One region of the Spirosoma agri genome, then DNA from elsewhere that is predicted to be linked to it. Evidence: riboswitches for the same ligand, from Rfam matches in the RefSeq annotation. Region 1 holds a riboswitch; the other holds the start of a gene.

Region 1 (7,469 bases):
TCGAACGCAGCAATGATACTCGACAAAAAACTTGTGGGTGCAATGTGCCCGTACCCCACCGTCGTCAGCGTCTGGGAACTGAAGAAAAAAGCCTTCCAGAACGGTCCATAAAAAGACTGATCCGATGTGCTTTGCAGATATTCAGCCCCGGCCAGTACGTAGATGCCCGCGAAGAAACCGTTTGCAAGCAGATAAAAGGCCAGTACCCACCCCAAAAAATGGGGCCATGTCATCGTGATAAGGCGATTATAGAGATTCAGTCGGTCCCAGAACGTACCGTTTTTGTGCGCTACATTAAAGCTGCCGTCTTTATTGACGAGCCGCGAATACGTGTCGTTCAGTTTGGTGCCAAATCCCAGATCCTGTCTTTTTCCTTCTTGCTCAACAAGTTGACTATCCCGACCGTGTAAATTCTGCTTCGGCAACGTATTCATAGGGCGTATAAGCGACTGATCTTTTTAGCGACGCACAGGGGTTTATGAACTTTTTTAAAACAACTTTAATTCATGTATAATAAATAAATAAGTATAAATACTTACTTTAGCGTAAAAATTGACCGAAAACCCCGTACCGGAATCTTGACTCACGAAGATACAATGAAATCATCTCAAGGTATGATTAGTATAGTCGTACCAGCCTACAACGAAGAAGAGAATTTACCCGTTCTGGTGCATCGGCTCATGGCGGTCATGGAACGTTATCAGTCTTACGAAATTCTGATCGTAGACGATGGCAGTTCCGACCAGACACGCTATGTGCTCCGTCAGTTGAGTAAGGCTTATCCCGTTGTACGCTTTTTGTCGTTTTCCCGTAATTTCGGTCATCAGATGGCGCTACGCGCTGGTTACGAAAACGCCAGAGGTCAGGCTGTTATCTGTCTCGATGCCGATCTTCAGCACCCCCCCGAGCTGATACCCGCGCTGGTCGACAAATGGTGCGAGGGCTTCGACGTTGTCTATACGGTTCGTCAGCCAGATCCCAAGCTATCGTGGTTCAAACGCGCGACATCCAAGAAGTTCTATAGCCTGTTGCGGAAGGTATCGGGGCTGAAAATAGAAGACGGTGCCGCTGATTTCCGGTTACTCGATCGAAAAGTTATCGATACGCTAAAGCAGTTCAAAGAAAATGATCTGTTTCTACGTGGTGCCATTTCGTGGGTAGGTTTCCGCCAATGCCGGATTCTTTACCAACCCGCTGCCCGATACGCCGGTCGCTCCAAATACTCGTTCCGGAAGATGCTGCAACTGGCCGCTATGGGCATTACATCGTTCTCCACGAAGCCACTTTATTTGTCGGTATTGCTCGGGTTCGGCATGTCTCTGTTTGCTACGCTGTTCGGTCTGGAGACGTTGTATGAGTACTTTTTTACAGATGCAACCGTATCGGGCTGGACTACACTGGTATTGCTTTCTGTACTAATTGGTGGCGTTCAGTTTATCATGATCGGCATTATCGGCGTATATTTGGGCAAAACGTTCGTGGAAGTAAAACAACGTCCTGCCTACATCATTGGCGACACGAGCGATATTGAGGAGACTGAGACAATATGGGAAGCCCCGACCGACGAGCAACACCCGCTGGGAACTATATATTATTCACCGTCGATGTAGAGGAGTTTGATACCGCTGTCGAATTTGGTCACGATATCTCATTGCGTGAACAAGTGGCCGTTTCGACGCGGGGCCTACGCCTGCTGGCCGAACGATTTGATGCCGTTGATGCCCGTACCACCTTATTCACAACGGCCAATTATGCGCTCCATGAACCAGAGTTGGTGCGCCAGCTAGCAGGCAAACACGAAATCGCTTCCCATGGCTATTTCCACACAACCTTCGAACCTGCCGATTTGCTAAAATCCAGATTGGCACTGGAAAAATTGCTGGATAAGCCCATTACGGGTTTTCGGCGGGCCCGGATGGGCTTTGTCGATCCACATGATGTTCAACAGGCTGGCTATGCGTATAATTCGTCGCTGCATCCTACATGGCTACCGGGCCGCTACAACCACTGGGGCGAACCGAAGCAACCGTTTCAGGAAGCAGGCGTCTGGCAAATTCCGGCCTCAGTTACGCCTACGCTCCGCTTACCGCTGTTCTGGTTAAGCCTGAAAAACTTCCCCTTTGCCTACTACAAGCAGTTGTGTAAGCAGACGCTTCAAACCGAAGGATTCCTGAATCTGTACGTTCATCCGTGGGAGTTTACGGACCTGTCAGGCTACGAAAAAATTCCCACGTACGTTCGTCGACACTCCCGCGATGCATTACTCGACCGGGTTGAAGCGTTATTGCGGTATCTGAGACCGATGGGCGAGTTTGCCACAATGGGGGCTTTTACGCAGCAACTGACAGCGACTTCCCATTGAGTACCTACTCTTATGTCTGACATTTCCTTTTGATGTTATCATTCTTCAAGAAACCGATATTCAGCGACTACCGCTTTATTTTTGGTGTTTACGCCCTCCTTACACTGTTCGCCAGTACGCGGATAGTTATTCTCCTTGATTCGAATAATTACAAGATTTTCTACTATTCGCTTTACCATTTGATCGATGGTGTAAGCCTGTATAATGAGTACCCAGCCGAATATGGAGACCATTATCACTATGCGCCTACCTTCGCAGCGTTGTTTTCACCTATTTTTGGGTTACCGTTTCGGTTAGGCTTATTTCTCTGGCATTTTTTGTTCGCGGGCGTCTGGGTACTGGCCATATACCGTATGCCATTTACGCACCAGCAGAAAGTATTCGCCTACTGGTTTTGTCTACAGGAGTTATTCACGTCACTGGTCAACAGCCAGACGAATCCATTCATTGCGGCTATTCCCTTATTTGCTTTTATCAGTTTCGAGAAAAAGCAACCCATCTGGGCGGCCTTTTTCATTGTGCTGGGCTTCAATATCAAAATTTACAGCCTAGTTGCTGCGGCTCTGTTTCTACTCTATCCGCAGAAGCCCCGTTTTTTGGTAGCCATGGTCGGCTGGGCGGTGGTACTGGGTTTGCTACCGATCTTTTTCACGTCGCCCGCTAAATTATGGTGGCAGTATGAGCTGTGGGTCAATCAGTTGCTCATCAAATCCGATCACGACAAATGGGCGAATACGTCCATTCACCGGCTTGTCCATACGTTTATTTCGCCCGATGTTGCCACACCGGTTATTATCGGTTTTGGCGTGGTCTTATTCTGTACCGTATACATTCATACCAAACGATTTGGCCAGCGTTGGTTTCGGATGCTGATGGTTGCCTCGGTGCTTATCTTTCAGGTCATTTTCAATCCTGTTTCGGAATCGCCTACGTACATTACGGCCGTTACCGGGGTCATGATCTGGTGGTTCTATTGCCCCCGGAGTTTATTGGATAAGACGCTCCTGATCAGCTGCCTCGTATTAACGGTTTTTTCGCCGAGTGATATATTTCCACCTGTTTTGCGAGACCGATTCGTGTTGCCTTACGTTCTCAAAGCGTTACCCTGCGTGTTGATCTGGTTTCGAATTATCTGGCAGATGCACATACCTTCATCAACTGGTGCATCGGCGGATGTTCACAATTCGGAGTTGTCATTGGGGAAGAGCTATTGACGCGATTCAGGAACCACAGTCTGCTGACTCCGGGTCAGCGTATATTCATACAATCAAGTAGACAATTCAGTAGCGACCAAACTAAACATGGCTAACGAAGCAGCAACGTGGCTCGATTTCTGGCAGGAGGAAAACGAATTTGATAATTCCATGTCCGTTAACTATGGCTATTTCTTGGCACGGGTAGAAAAATACATTCCACTGTCGAAAAATCTAAAAGTTTTGGATATTGGCTCCGGCCCTGGCAATCTGGAAACAGCCTGGCACGACCGGGTTGCCGAGATGCACGGACTGGACATATCCAAACGTTATAACGAGATCGCCCGCAACGTACACGCCCAACATCCTACGGTTCATTTTCACGATTTACCGGCGGACGACTACCTCAATTTCAGCCCGGTCCTAAACCAGCGGTTTGATGTAATTATCGTTATGAGCGTGGTTCAGTATTACCGCAACGTCGCCGAAGTTGAGCAACTGCTGGCTTCTATGAAGCAGGTTGCGGCACCCGGTGCCAAAGCGATGATCTGTGACCTGATGGTTGGCGGCAGTGTTTTGAAAGATATCGGGAGCATTATCGGCCGGTCGCTCCGGCAAGGTCAGTTACTGACGATGATCCGCCTATTGGTACGCCTGCGATTTTCTTCGTATTACAAGGTCCGTAAGAACAATGGTTTTCTGGTGGTTCCCAAACAGGAATGGCTGGCAATCTGTCAGCGGCTGGGGTTGAACGCCAAATTCGTTGATGAGCCCTTAACGATGCAGCAGGAGCGGCAGAACTTATTGATTCAGTTCTAGGCAGGAAACTAGATAAATATTACATCGTCAATCACATCGGTACCCATGTCTTTGTTTACGAGCTGAATCAGCTTCTGCTTGGCATTGACAAGTTCGTTACGCAACGGGGCTGAGGCAATCTCGATGTACAGTTTACGATCCCGAACGTAGAGCCGGTTTGTGCGTGATGCGATCGTTGGTCCCATCATGCGTCCCCAGAATGCTTCGAGATACGTTTCGTTAAAGCGGGTCTGAAGCTGATACGCTTTCAATAGCTGTCCGATGGCGTCCTTCAGGGTCGTAGTGCCAGCTGCGCGGGTAGCATTCTCGCGATTGTAATGGTACGTTTTGCTCATCGGTGACGTGTCTTCGCTACAAAAGTAAATATACCGCTGATTAAATATACCCTGTTCAGGAACGAAGTCAAAAAAATAAGGCAATGGCCAGAAAATAAGGATGGTGTTTGGATTGGCGCGGTTTGGCTAGTATACTTGCGTTATCAAGTCAATTACCAGACGTCACGCACAATACTACCGGCGTCAATTGATTTATAAAGAAGCGAGGAGAGATCAGGCTCTGTGAATCGCTGGCAACCTACCACACGGCAAGGTGCTAACTCCTGCCTAAAGCAACCGCGATGGCGGATCGTTAGGGACTATAAATCGTATACTCACATGCTCTACCAACAGCACGGTATGCCTTCCACGGCCTACTAAGTCTTACTCACCTTATCGCACCGTTGACCGGGAGTGGTCTTGGGCGGTTCCAGTTCGTTTATGGTTTTCAGCTTGTGTCTCCGCCACCGCTGAAAACGTCAGAGCAGAAAACGCATCATCCTTTGGACATCCAGTATTTCGACTATAAATATTCGTTCCCGCTCGAATCGGGAGAGAGTCTGCCGGGTTTTCGGCTGGCTTACACAACGCGTGGAACCCTGAACAATGACGGATCCAATGTTATCTGGGTTTGCCACGCGCTCACGGGCAATGCCGATCCGGGTGACTGGTGGTCTGGCATGGTTGGAACCGGTAAATACTTCAATCCGGAAACCAATTTCATCGTCTGTGCCAACATTTTGGGTTCCTGCTACGGATCGACCGGCCCTCTTTCGATCAATCCGGCCACCACACAACCGTTCTACCACGAGTTTCCGGCCATAACCGTGCGCGATATGGTCGAAGCGATGGACCTGCTGCGTCAGGAACTGGGCATTGAAAAAATCCACACCTGCGTCGGCGGATCGGTCGGTGGTGAGCAATCCGTCGAATGGGCCATCCTGCGACCAAATCTGATCGACAACTTAGTCTTGATTGCCGCCAGCGCGGTGGCATCGCCCTGGTGCATTGCCTTTAACGAAGCGCAACGGATGGCCATTGAGGCAGATCCGACCTGGATCGAACGGCGCGACGATGCCGGGGCGCAGGGCATGAAAGCGGCTCGGGCCATGGCGATGATTTCGTACCGAAATTACGATACGTACGGGTTCACGCAGGCGCTCGACAACAACGAGCAGCTGGACGGCTATAAGTCAGCTAGTTATCAGCGCTACCAGGGTGAGAAAATCGCCGAACGATTCAACGCGTTTACGTACTGGACACTCTCGAAGGTAATGGACTCGCACAATGTTGGCCGCAACCGGGGCAGCATTCTGAACGCCCTGAATCAGATAAAAGCCCGAACGCTGGTTGTTGGCATCCGGTCTGATTTGCTGTTTCCTCCAACTGAACAGCAGTTTCTGGCCCGCCACATTCCGGATGCAACCTACGAAGAGATTGATTCACTCTATGGACACGATGGTTTTCTGATCGAATTCCGGCCCTTGGGTGGCATTATCCGCAAATGGATGGCGGCAGCTGAACCGGATTTAAAGAAACTGGCGGAGCCGGTGAAAAAGTAAAAAATCGTACGGTTTATCCTAAAAGACAAATTTACCTCAACAAATAAGTGCCAAAAGCTAATAACTCTAGAACGCATAGCAACTCATTCTTCTACTTTTGAGTTAATAAATACTGGTGCGAAAGCCTATCCAGAGAGTTTATTAGAAGCCGTCAGGCAACACTTAATCCTACTATAACCAGATGGTCTGGTACGAAGACGAAGTTCGGCTACTCGAAGCCAAAACCAAGACAATTGATCCCACGGCTGACCGGGTTGTGTTTTATGGTAGCTCATCGATCCGGCTCTGGACAACCTTGGCAAACGATTTCCCCCAGATAAACACACTCAATCTGGGCTTCGGTGGGTCAACGCTCGCAGCCTGCACCTGGTTTTTTGACCGGCTGGTGGTGCCGGTAAACCCAAAGTCCATCGTGTTTTATGCAGGTGATAATGACCTCGGCGATGGACGACACCCAGAAGAAGTGTGCCTGTTTTTTTGCGCCCTTGCCGACCGAATGCGCCAGCAGTTGCCCGATACTTCGCTGTCTTTTCTTACCATAAAACTGAGTCCGGCCCGCTGGGGAATCGGGGATAAAATTCGCGCAACGAACAGGCTCATCACTGACGAGGTTCGTAAAAATCCTCTTTTTCAGACGATCGACATGACATCGCCCCTACTGGGTGGCGATGGTCGGCCACGTCGTGAACTTTTTGAAGCCGATGGTCTTCATCTCAACTCGGCAGGTTACCAGGTCTGGAAGCAGGTTTTAGAGGAATCGCAAATTTTTAATAATTTGTTTACCTACTAAGTTGCCTTAGTTTGCGTCGACGGCTGCAATTTCATCAAACCTTTCCGCTTCGTTATGGATCGTGAGTATCACAAGTGGTTCAGCCCAAATCTGAACCGTGACATGGAATTGCTGGTTTTTGGCCATGCTGGCGCTCGGGTTTTAGTTTTTCCGACCCGACGTGGCCGTTTTTATGAGTACGAAGAGATAGGCCTTGTCAACGCACTTGCCGATCGACTCGATAAGGGCTGGCTCCAGCTTTTCTGCGTCGATAGCATCGATCGGGAGAGCATCTATAACCGCTATATTCCCCCACCGGATCGGATCAAACGGCACGGCCAGTATGAACACTACATTCTGAACGAAGTCCTGCCGTTTTCCCGGCTGAAAAATCCGCAGCCTTTCATGATTTCACATGGCTGTAGTTTGGGGGCTTATCATGCGGCCAAC
Region 2 (7,469 bases), on a different contig from region 1:
GATTGGTACCGGATCAGGGTGGCTTAACAATGGTGATGAAAACGTTTTTTTGGGTGCTTCAACGGGTGCCTGGAGTAAATCCGCTACTAGAAACACATTTGTAGGTGCTTTCAGTGGTTTCAAAAACGTCAGTGGCACAAATAATATATATTTGGGTTACAACGCAGGTGGGACCAGTCAGAATGGTTCCTATAATGTGATTATTGGTGATTCGGCTGGTTATAATAATACCGTTTCTGGTAGTGTTATGATTGGTAGCAAAGCTGGATTTGCTAATACAACAGGGGGGGCTAATACATTTGTCGGGGCTAGCGTTGGATCCAAGAATACGACTGGGTTTGCAAATTCATTTTACGGTTACGGCGCAGGTAGAGAAAATACAGTTGGTTTGAACAATACTATTGTAGGATATATAGCAGGATCAAGTACTACTTCTGGGTATTCTAATTCGTTTTATGGCGTTGCCGCAGGCTTTTCTAATACATCTGGTTATTTCAATTCGTTTTTTGGTGAAGCTGCAGGACACTTATACTCGACAGGTCATCATAATAGTTTCTTTGGAAGACAGGCAGGAGCTGGGAATGGTAGAACGGATGGCGTTCAACTGACTTTTGCGAGTGGTTCTTACAACTGTTTTTTTGGTGATTTTGCCGGATATAATAACAACAATGCTAATTATAACGTCATGATCGGAGATAGTACAGGGGCTAATAATCAAGGTTCGGGAAATGTGATGGTTGGTAGCCGCGCAGGACGGTCTAACCAGACAGGGCAACAAAATACTTATCTTGGTTATCAATCCGGCTATAAAGCTGTTGCAGATTCCAATACCTTTGTCGGCTACCAATCCGGTTACGTCACAACAACCGGGAAAGGCAACACTTTTTTTGGTACATCGTCAGGGCGAGGGAACACGACGGGTAGCCATAATACGTTCGTTGGTAATGGTGCCGGTCCTGCCAGTAGCAACATGGACGATAACGTCTATATCGGCTACACGACAGGAAATCATGACAGCGGCTCACGAAATACATTCCTAGGTACTGGAGCTGATGCCATTGCGCAGAATCTGATCAACGCAACGGCTATTGGGGCTGGTGCAAATGTCGCGGTTAGCAATGCTGTGGTGTTGGGTAATCAGGCTAATGTGGGTATCGGTACGTCAGCACCCACGGCCCGTCTCGATGTCAATAGTGGTATTGATCATGAATCTGGTATCCGAATGAGCCGACTTACGGCTAGTAGTCCTGCTCGGCTGACCCTGCTCGACAAAGTACTTACCGTTGATGACAATGGTCAAATCGTGCTGGCTCAAACGGGTCGTTACTCGGTTAAGCAAGTGAACGATTGGTCCGACAAAGTCTTTGATCCTGCTTACAGACTTCGTTCATTAGCTGAGGTCGAACAATTCATCCAAAAAAACGGGTACCTACCGGGCGTTCCTTCGGCAGAGCAGGTTATTCGGGAAGGTGTTGATGTCGGTAAGATGGACGCCAAGCTGTTGGAAAAGGTCGAAGAACTGACGCTCTACAGCATTCAACTCGAAAAAGCTGATCAGGCTAAACAACAGGAATTACACCAGTTAAGAGCAGAGGTGAACGAGTTGAAGCAACTCGTAAAGCAACTGCTGGAAAAGAAATAAAGGCTTTCACTGGCTTGGTACACAAACGCCCGACCGTAATATTACGGTCGGGCGTTTGTGTACCAAGCCAGATCGGTCTATCCGCTATTTACTCGCTACGGAGTGCTTTATCTGTGTTCGGTCAAAGGCGTCGATGTAGCTTTTCGCACTGGCGTTCAGGATGGTGACACCCCGGTGATCGGCATAGGTGCGGATAACTTCGTAACCTCGGAACACTTTATGTAAGGATAAGAACTGCGAAGCCATCGAAAACGTGCGTTGTCGGTGCTTGTCAGAATACACAGGCTGATGCGTTACGTCTTTGGGCTTGTCGTAAAAGTGAATCTGCTTGATCAGCAACTGATTTTGATCCGTTAATCGAATCTGTTCATGCCAGGACGTATCCGCGCCAAACAGGTAAATCGTTTCAAACTGGCGGTTGATCATGAGGGTCAGGGCCGCAATGATAACTGTCTGCGCCTGAGGCATCCCAAACCCATTGGCGTAGAGCCAGTAGGTCAGCCACTGGAAACCGCTGACCACGGTGTAGTTGAAATAAACGACCTTGATCTGCGGATTGCCGCGTTCAATTTGACCGAGCAAATAAGAGCCTTTGGCAAAATGAGGCACGTAGAGCAACATCGGCCAGTCTACGCGTTCCAGAAAGACCGACAACGTTTGGCGAATATCATCGCGGTCGGTTGTCTGCTTCGTGAAAACGAAATAATTAGGGTCCGAAATGACGTAGTTCTGAGGGCGAAGGCGATGAAAAATATCGGCGTGGGCAAAATTATTGACGCAGACGATTTCGGTTTGCCGGATAAAATCAAAATGCTCCGCCAGCGACTCATTCAGCGATGGACCGTTTCCCAATACCGAGCAAATCGGTAGCTGTCGGGCCGGTAGCTGCGCTTTATGGCGACCACGAATCACGACTTTTACCAGTGACAGCAGCGATTTGACGAATTCGCTCAGGAATTGACTCAGGGAATTAAAACCAGCTTCAAGCATGCGGTCGGCACCAGACAGGAGCCACTTTTTCCACAAAATAACGAAAAAAACACCAGACACGCCGGTAATAAAATTAGCGGGTTCACAGGGTTTTCTCAACGGTCATTTTTGGGGATGACTGCGCACCGAGATTTTGCTTGAAACGGATCAAACCGGGTTTGGGCCGCCGGTCATTGTCGAGCGATACGCCCAGATCCAATAGTCGTATGCCCTGTTGCCGACAATAGGTAACCAATCCATCGGTGAGCATAACCAGTGGGCTAAATGACTGATAATCGGGATTCGATGCTGGTAAAAAGCTGTATAAAATATCCTTTCGTACGCGTACAGCAACCGTCATGGCTGCGATTTTGTCCGCATCGTTCACGGTGAAAACAATGAATTGATCCGGGAATTTCTGTAGTAATGTGGTCAACTGTTCAGGACTGATCGTAAGCTGGTATTCCTTCGTCCGTCTTGCTTCCACTATGAAGTTTATGGCGTCGTCAACGCGCGTCGTTGGCCAAAGGTTAACCTGAAAACCGGCCTCCCGGCATTTCCGCAGTCGTCGGCGTTCCGATGCGTTGATCGTTGCGCTAAATGGGCGTTCGGTAATTGGCAGAAAAAAATTCTCGTGTAGTTTGATCAGTCGGAAGCCTTGTTCCTCTAAGGCAACTGCCAGCCGGTTTGCCTGTTCAGGGGCGTAACAATGGGGGTAGTTGACCAGGCGTAGGGTCGAGGCTCCGAAAGAACGAGCCGTTTCCTGAAGCGATTTAATAAATGCGTCGAGAACCGTGCCGGGAAGCGTCTCGGCAAATTCGATTGACCCAAACGGGGCCGCAACAGGACTAACGATTCCGTTGGCCGTAACAAAAAAAGCACACCGCGCGTCTGCCTGGTTTGTACGCTGATTCAGTGCCGAGAGCAGGTAAAACGATCCACTTTGTTGTTGGCACAGGTGTTCGTGTTCATTGAAGAAAAAACCGGGCTGGCAGAATGCGGGAACGTCGGAAGCTTGTGGATGCTGCTGCCGGAGCAGAATATAGTCCGTCATAAACCCAAGCAACTTAAAAATTTAGTACACAAATATAGTGTAAGTGTATATAAATAGGCACTTGCATTATATTTGTGGCGACTGGACCAATAAAAAATCCCTGCGATCGACGATCACAGGGATTTTTTATTGACTTGTGTAGCTGCGTTAGAGAGCGGTTTTCTCCTTGTTGAGTTGCTCAAAAACCAGTTGAATGATACCATCTTTCAGGCCGAGATCCGGAACGACGATCTTATTGGCTCCAGCCCATTTCATTACCGAAATGTAGATGTCGGCAGCGGGCACGATCACATCGGCGCGGTCGGCATTGAGTCGAAGTTTATTGATGCGGTCTTCCTGGCTGAACCCGGCGATGTAATTTCGGATTCGTTCGATTTCGGCTCGGGTTGATTCGGAGTCGGATGTTTTAGACGCCAGATTAAAGAGTTTGCTGATGTTACCACCCGTACCGACCGCAATGATTTCCGCTGACGAATCGATATTTTCTTCAACCCAGTCCTCAATTTTCCGCCAGGCCCCTTTCGTTTCTTTCCCTTCCAGCAGTCGCACAGAGCCTATTTTAAACGACTTGGAATTTATTTTTTGCCGGTTCCGGTACAGGTTCAGTTCGGTGCTGCCACCACCCACGTCGATGTGGAGAAACTGCTGATCGTCGAGTGCCTGCACAACCACATTATTGATCAGTTCGGCTTCTTTACTGCCATCGATAATGTGAATCTTGATGCCGGTTGATGCTTCGATACGATCGGCGATTTCTTGTCCGTTGGATGACTCCCGCATGGCCGACGTAGCGCAGGCCATGTAGTCCGTAACTTCGTGCAGTTCCATCAGCAGTTTGTACACCTGCATTAGTTTGGTGGTGCGGGCTTCGCTTTCGGGCGTTAGTTCGCCAAAATTGAAGACATCGTGCCCAAGTCGAAGCGGAAAGCGGACGTATTCAACCCGTTTGAAACTAACGATGTCGTCATTATGTAATACTGTTGAAATTTGCAGACGGGCTGCATTGGAACCGATATCAATGGCTGCTAGTTTCATCAAATATAAGTCGTGACCAATCGGACTGCCAGTGCCATAACTGAGCAAATTAATGGGTAATACTGACAACCGAACGGCCTCTGTTTACTAAATTGCTCATTCATTCATGCGCCCAAAATTAAGCTATTTTTGGGGACTATGGCTAGAATCTATACCTTTGCTTAAGTGCTTATCAAGAAAGACGGAGGGATTGGACCCTGCGATGTCTTGGCAACCAGCCGCTTACTCTACAAGCCGGAAAAGGTGCCGCTTTCCACCCCAGTTTGCGCGGGGACAGATAAGTTAGCGTTTCTGCTTCCTTCGCCTGTTTTGATAAGCCCCGGTTTTTACGACGCATTGCTTTAAAGCGACCATTGGCGCGCTGTCAACTCTATAAATTTTGGATCACTTGGAACTGATTACAGACCTACTGAAAAAGCGGATTCTTGTTCTCGACGGTGCGATGGGAACGATGATTCAACGGTACGAGCTTAGTGAAGCCGATTACCAGGGAGAACGCTTTAGAGGATATCCGCACGACGTAAAGGGAAACAACGATCTGCTGTCGATCACACAGCCGCAGATCATTCAGGAAATTCATAAGCAGTACCTCGAAGCTGGTGCCGATATTATCGAGACCAATACCTTCAGCAGTACGTCGATTGCCATGGCGGATTACCACATGGAAGAACTGGCGTATGAACTGAACTACGAATCGGCCCGGATTGCCAAAGACGTTGCGGACGAAATAACGAAGCAAAATCCGGATAAGCCGCGCTTTGTGGCCGGTGCACTGGGACCCACAAACCGCACGGCCTCGTTATCGCCCGATGTCAACAACCCCGGCTACCGGGCTGTTACGTTCGATAATCTGGTCGATGCGTACTATGAACAGGTTCGTGGCCTGGTCGAAGGGGGAGCCGATTTGTTGCTGGTCGAAACCATATTCGATACGCTCAACGCCAAAGCCGCGCTGTTTGCAATCGACAAATATTTCGCGGAGAATCCGGAGCGGACCGTGCTGCCGATCATGGTGTCGGGAACCATTACCGATGCCAGTGGCCGGACATTGTCGGGGCAAACGACTGAAGCGTTTCTCTACTCGATTTCGCACTTGCCATTATTAAGTGTGGGGCTGAACTGTGCGCTCGGTGCTGAACTGATGCGGCCCTATATTCAGACGCTGGCCAAAGAGGCTCCGTTCTTCACCTCGGCCTACCCGAATGCGGGGTTACCGAACGAATTTGGTGAATACGATGAAACGCCGGATATGATGGCGTTGCAAATCGAAGATTTCGTTAAGAGCAATTTTATCAACATCGTTGGGGGTTGCTGCGGCTCAACGCCCGATCACATTCGGGCCATTGCCCAGGTAGCCGCCAAATACCCGCCCCGTCAGGTGCCGGAGCCGGAGCCCTATCAGAAACTGAGTGGTCTGGAACCGTTGAAAATCACGGAGCTGACCAACTTTCTGAACGTGGGTGAGCGGACCAACGTGACGGGTTCGAAAAAATTTGCCCGACTTATTAAAGAAGGCAATTACGATGAAGCCCTGAGCATTGCCCGGGGGCAGGTGGAAGGGGGCGCGCAAGTGATCGACGTCAATATGGACGAAGGCATGCTGGATTCGGTGGAGGCCATGACCACGTTCCTGAACCTGATCGCTGCCGAACCCGACATTGCGCGCGTCCCGATCATGGTCGATTCGTCCAAGTGGGAAGTTATCGAAGCTGGTCTGAAATGCGTTCAGGGCAAGGCGATTGTGAACTCTATTTCGCTGAAAGAAGGCGAGGAAGCATTCATCGAACGGGCCAATCTTGTCAAACGCTACGGAGCTGCTGCGGTGGTGATGGCATTCGATGAAACGGGTCAGGCTGACTCCTATGAACGACGCATCCAGATTTGCGAACGGGCGTACCGGATTCTGGTCGATAAGGTCCATTTCAATCCGCAGGACATCATCTTCGATCCGAACATCCTGACAGTGGCAACGGGTATCGAAGAACACAATAACTACGCCGTCGACTTTATCAATGCTACCCGCTGGATCAAAGAAAACCTGCCGCTGGCCAAAGTGAGCGGGGGCGTATCCAACATTTCGTTCAGTTTCCGGGGGAATGACTTCGTACGCGAAGCAATGCACTCGGCCTTCCTGTACCACGCCATTCGGGCGGGTATGGACATGGGTATCGTTAACGCTGGCCAGCTGGAGGTATACGATAGCATTCCTAAAGATTTGCTGGAACGTTGTGAAGATGTCTTGCTGAACCGCCGGGACGACGCGACCGAACGCCTGGTCGATTTTGCCGAAACGGTAAAGGCCAAGGGGAAAGCCATTGTTCAGGATGATGCGTGGCGTAAGGAATCGGTGCATGAGCGGCTCAAACATGCGCTCATCAAGGGCATTACGGATTATATCGATCAGGATGTAGAAGAGATCCGGCAGCAGGTTGCGCGCCCGTTGCACATTATCGAAGGACCACTGATGGACGGTATGAACGTTGTCGGTGATCTGTTCGGTGCCGGTAAAATGTTCCTGCCGCAGGTCGTGAAATCGGCGCGGGTCATGAAAAAAGCCGTGGCTTACCTCACCCCGTTTATCGAAGCCGAAAAAACAGGTGGCGAATCGTCCTTTGCGGGCCGAATCTTGATGGCAACGGTCAAAGGTGACGTTCACGACATCGGTAAAAACATCGTTGGCGTCGTGCTGGGTTGTAATAATTACGAAATTATCGACCTCGGTGTGATGGTACCGACGCAGAAAATTCTGGAAGAAGCGAAGAAACACAA

Evidence for each region. A riboswitch is a leader RNA that binds a small molecule or an ion and turns the genes downstream of it on or off. The one in region 1 is predicted to bind S-adenosylmethionine.
Region 2: it holds a riboswitch for S-adenosylmethionine, as region 1 does, so the genes downstream of both, metH (methionine synthase) here and GK091_RS03810 (homoserine O-acetyltransferase family protein) in region 1, are expected to answer to the same signal.

The regions. Positions count from the first base shown of each region.
Region 1 is NZ_JAAGNZ010000001.1:904,178-911,646, reverse strand. Features, by position in the region: gene GK091_RS03840 (ion channel) at 1-434, opposite strand, end outside; gene GK091_RS03835 (glycosyltransferase family 2 protein) at 597-1,610, shown strand; gene GK091_RS03830 (polysaccharide deacetylase family protein) at 1,547-2,362, shown strand; gene GK091_RS03825 (glycosyltransferase family 87 protein) at 2,395-3,576, shown strand; gene GK091_RS03820 (class I SAM-dependent methyltransferase) at 3,664-4,374, shown strand; gene GK091_RS03815 (DUF721 domain-containing protein) at 4,383-4,709, opposite strand; SAM riboswitch class I at 4,899-5,017, shown strand; gene GK091_RS03810 (homoserine O-acetyltransferase family protein) at 5,192-6,250, shown strand; gene GK091_RS03805 (SGNH/GDSL hydrolase family protein) at 6,432-7,040, shown strand; gene GK091_RS03800 (esterase family protein) at 7,095-7,469, shown strand, end outside.
Region 2 is NZ_JAAGNZ010000002.1:1,183,847-1,191,315, forward strand. Features, by position in the region: gene GK091_RS21565 (hypothetical protein) at 1-1,642, shown strand, start outside; gene GK091_RS21570 (hypothetical protein) at 1,727-2,632, opposite strand; gene GK091_RS21575 (GNAT family N-acetyltransferase) at 2,715-3,665, opposite strand; gene GK091_RS21580 (Ppx/GppA phosphatase family protein) at 3,813-4,700, opposite strand; SAM riboswitch class I at 4,867-4,984, shown strand; gene metH (methionine synthase) at 5,143-7,469, shown strand, end outside.